DNA from 2 places in the Zoogloea oryzae genome. Region 2 is predicted to be linked to the other one. Evidence: riboswitches for the same ligand, from Rfam matches in the RefSeq annotation. Region 2 holds a riboswitch; the other holds the start of a gene.
What was found. Region 2 has a riboswitch for cobalamin ahead of QQK25_RS19415 (energy-coupling factor ABC transporter permease). Riboswitches for the same ligand answer to the same signal wherever they lie in the genome.

Region 1 (2,181 bases), on a different contig from region 2:
ACCTTGAGGAAGGGAATCACCCCCTGGCTCTGGCCGTTGGTGCCCTTGATGCGGCTGCCCAGGGCGCGCACCGGGGTCCAGTCGTTGCCCAGGCCGCCGGCGTACTTCTGCAGCAGGGCGTTCTCCTTGACCGCCTGGTAGATGCCTTCCAGGTCGTCCGATACCGTGGTGAGGTAGCAGGACGACAGCTGCGAGTGGCGGGTGCCGCTGTTGAACAGGGTCGGCGTCGAGCACATGAAATCGAAGGACGAGATCAGGTTGTAGAACTCGATGGCGCGGGCCTCCCGGTCAATCTCGCCCACCGCGAGCCCCATCGCCACGCGCATGAAGAAGAGCTGCGGCAGCTCGATGCGCCGCCCGTCGATGTGAAGGAAGTAGCGGTCGTAGAGGGTCTGCAGGCCCAGGTAGCCAAACTGCTGGTCGCGCTCGGGCACCAGGGCGGCGCCAAGGCGGCCCAGGTCGAATTCGGCGAGGCGCGGGTCGAGGAGTTCGGCATTGATGCCGGTGCGGATGAAGGCCGGCAGGGCCTCGGCGTAGTGGCCGGGCAGGTCGGCCAGGCTCACCGGCTGGCCGAGGACTTCCCGGGCGAGGCTGGCGAGGAGGAGTTGCGCGGTGACCCGGTTGTAGGCTGGCTCCCGCTCAATCAGGTTGCGCGCGGCGAGGATCAGCGCCTGGTCCACGTCGGCCAGCGGGACGCCGTCGTAGAGGTTCCGGAGGGCCAGATCGAGCACCGCGTGGGCCGACACCTCGTTGCCCAGGCCGGCGAAGGCGGCCTCGCAGTGGCGGAGCAGGGCGTTGGTGTCGAGGGGAATGCGACATCCGTCGGCCAGCACGTGGAGGGTCGGCGTGCCCGCGGATGCCATGCCGGCAGCCCGTTCGGCGGCGCGGCGTTCGCGGTAGAGCACGTAGGCCCGGGCCACGTCGTGTTCGCCGGAGCGCATCAGGGCCAGCTCCACCTGATCCTGGATGTCTTCGATGGACACCGTGCCGCCATCGGGCAGGCGGCGGGTGAGGGCGCGCAGCACGGTGTCGGTGAGCCGCGCGACGATCTCCCGGACCCGGGCCGAGCCGCCGCTGGCGCTGCCCTCGACGGCCAGGAAGGCCTTGCTCATGGCGATGGCGATCTTGTCAGCGTTGAAGGCGACGACGGCGCCGTTGCGGCGGATCACCTGCAGGGCGGCGATGGCCGACGCGCTGGCGGATGCGGATGGAGTCTGAACGGTGGCGAGCAAGGCGATTCTCCGAATTGGGGGGCGGAGAATCGAGGACCTGGAGCCGCGCCCGGCGTCAACGCACGGGCGGAAGCCCTGCAATCCGCGCTGGCGCACGGTGGCGACAGGAAGACACCTCGTTTCAGGGACACCCCGCCCCAAAAGCACTGAAGGAATGGGCCATGGCAGGTCTCCTGACTCTCGGGTCGTCGCCTCGTGCCAGCCTTCCCGGAGCGCATCCAGTGGCAGTGGGGGGCACGAAACTCGCCGATTACAGTTGCGGGGGCAGTGCTGGATTTGAGGCGACGGCCTCGCACCAGCTTCCCTTTTCATCCCCTTGCGGGGAACCAATGACGAGGCGGATGGTAGGGGGGTGGTATCCGGCGTGTCAAGCCGGGGCACTGCGGGTAGGGCTGTCGGGGGTTGTCGAGGCCCATATCTAGTCCGCCCCGGCAGCGGGTCCGCGGCATGGGGCGAGGTCGGCGAAGTGCGCGCCATTGCAATCCGTCTTGGCCGGGTTCATGCTCGATTCGTCAAGGAGGTGCGTTCAAATGCGAGTCCGTTTCTTTGGCGCGGCCGGCGAGGTGACCGGCTCGTGCACCCTGGTGGAAGTCGGCGATGTCCGCTTCCTGGTCGATTGCGGGATGTTCCAGGGCGGGCGCGAGGCCCGGGCCAAGAACCTCCGGGCGCTGGATTTCGGCTTTGACGTGCGGGACATCGACTTCGTGCTGCTGACCCACGCCCACATCGACCACTCCGGCCTGTTGCCGCGGCTGGCGGTGCTGGGCTTCCGCGGCCCGATCTACGCCACGCCGGCCACCATCGACCTGCTGGCGGTGCTCCTGCCCGACAGCGCCCACATTCAGGAGAAGGAATCCGAGTGGCAGCTGCGCCACCAGCACCGCCGGGGCGGCAGCGAGCGGGGCGTGGCGGCGCCGCTCTACACCGTGGCCCAGGCCCAGACCACCCT
Region 2 (2,181 bases):
CCAGCTGGCCTTCTGGACGACCAGGATCGGCGCGTCCTCGGCCCAGCCGGCGGCGCGCAGGGCGCGCTGGACTTCGTGCAGCAGGGTGATCGACAGGAAGATGCACAGGGTGCTGCGGTGGGCGGCGAGGGCTTCGAGCTCCTCGCCCGGCGGCATGGGCGTGCGCCCGGCCACGCGGGTGAGGATCACCGTCTGGGTGACTTCCGGCAGGGTCAGGGTTTCGCCGGCGGCGGCGGCCGAGGCGAAGGCCGACGACACGCCGGGCACCACCGCCCACTCGACGCCGGCGGCGGTGAGCGGGCGGGTCATCTCGACCAGCGCGCCGTACAGGCCGGGGTCGCCGGTCTGCAGGCGCACCACGCAGGCGTGGCGGGCGCTCTGGTCGAGCAGCCAGGCGGTCATCTCCTCGAGGGTCATGTCCTTCGAGTCGCGGATCGCGCAGCCGGGCGGCGCGAACAGAGTGGCCGCCTGATCCACCAGCGAGCCGGCGTAGAGGATCGCGCCGGCGCTTTCGAGCAGGCGCCGCCCCTTGACGGTGAGGAGTTCAGGATCGCCGGGGCCGGCGCCCACGAACCAGACCTTGCCGGTCATGGCTCAGACCGCCTGGGGCTGGAAGCACAGCCGCACCACCGCGCTGTGCTGGCGGCGGGCGATGGCATGCACCGTCAGCAGCGTGAGGATCGGCTCGACGGCCACGATGGCGGCGTAGGAGGAGGCGAAGGAAAGCCAGGCGGAGAGCGGCGTCGCCACCTCGCCGATGGCCAGCCAGAAGCCGACCATCAGGGTGACGCCGCCGTAGAAGGCCGCGTCGAGCTTGAGGATGCTGCGCAGCGTGGGCTGGGCGTCGGCGGCGCGCAGGCGCTGGCCGAGGGTGGCATGCACCAGCACCAGCGGCAGGGCCAGCGAGAGGGTATTGACGCCCAGGTGGAGCAGGTCGGCCGGCGCGAAGAGCAGCCCCTGGGCCAGCAGGCCGAGGGCGAAGCCGAACAGCGTCGGCACGAAGCCCAGCGCCAGGTAGAGCGGCATGGCGCCCAGGAAGTGCAGCTCGGATGGCCCCACCGGCAGGTGGAAGGCCTGCATGAACAGGGTGAAGGCGACCGCCGCGATCAGGCTGCGGACGATCAGCTGCGGTGCTTTGAGGAGGTGGACCGACTGGCTGCCCAGCAGGGCGACGGCGGCGGCGTTGGCGGCGAGGATCTTGGCACTGGCGACGTACCCCGGTTCGATGTGCATCTTGCTTCCCTTCGTGACGATTGGACGAAGTGCGGCAAGGCATCGGGGGGCGCGCAGAAGCAGCGAAAGACGAAAAGACGGACCGGTGGCCGGCGGGCCGGGCAGGCAAAGACCAGTGGCGGACGTGGTTCCGGAAAGGCGGATGGAACGGGAACGGACGGACAGTGATCGGGCAAGCCCATCGGTCGGCTCTGCCCACACCCCGGGGCCAATACCACACCAAAACGTCACAGGCCGGTCTTCTGGCTCGCCTTCATCCTCTTCTGCCGACCTTCCCGTGCGCGAGCACAGTGGCGTTGAGCAGATTCGTCAGGCTTACAGCAGCGGGGGCTGCGCCGGAATGGCCAGGGAGCGCGTGCTCCCGACGTCACCGGACTTCCCGTTTCACCTTGCCTGCAGACGCAGGCTCGGCACCCGTAACGGTGCGGAGTCTAACCGCATGTGCTGCGGGGCGGCAAGCGTTTGCGGTATGCGGGGTGGTTCAGCCCTTGGCCGGCCCGATCCACCGGGCGGCGAAGCCGGGGGCGCTGGGGGCGTCGCTGTAGCGGGCTTCGCTGCGCAGGCGGACGGTGAAGCAGGCGCCTTCGCCGGGGTGGCTGGTGACACCGATGCTGCCGCCGTAGCGCTCGATGATGGCGTAGCTGATCGACAGCCCGAGGCCGGTGCCCGAGCCTTTCTTGGTGGTGAAGAAGGGGTCGAAGATGCGCGACAGATCCTCGGCGGCGATGCCCTGGCCGGTGTCGCACACCTGGATGTCGGCGCCGACGGGCTGGCCGTCCTCGATCCAGTCGCGGCTGCTGAGGGTGAGTCGGCCGCCTTCGGGCATGGCCTGGATGGCGTTGACGATGAGGTTGATGAGCACCTGCTGGAGCTCGCTGGTGTTCACCTCGACGCGGCAGGTGGCGGCGTTGTCCACGCGCACTTCGATCTGCCGGCGCTCCAGGTTGT

Region 1: another riboswitch for cobalamin. It lies ahead of QQK25_RS03475 (ribonucleoside-diphosphate reductase subunit alpha); the one in region 2 lies ahead of QQK25_RS19415 (energy-coupling factor ABC transporter permease).

The regions. Positions count from the first base shown of each region.
Region 1 is NZ_BSPX01000005.1:74,865-77,045, reverse strand. Features, by position in the region: gene QQK25_RS03475 (ribonucleoside-diphosphate reductase subunit alpha) at 1-1,232, opposite strand, end outside; cobalamin riboswitch at 1,379-1,578, opposite strand; gene QQK25_RS03470 (MBL fold metallo-hydrolase RNA specificity domain-containing protein) at 1,763-2,181, shown strand, end outside.
Region 2 is NZ_BSPX01000081.1:13,673-15,853, reverse strand. Features, by position in the region: gene cobM (precorrin-4 C(11)-methyltransferase) at 1-591, opposite strand, end outside; gene QQK25_RS19415 (energy-coupling factor ABC transporter permease) at 595-1,233, opposite strand; cobalamin riboswitch at 1,449-1,666, opposite strand; gene QQK25_RS19410 (sensor histidine kinase) at 1,715-2,181, opposite strand, start outside.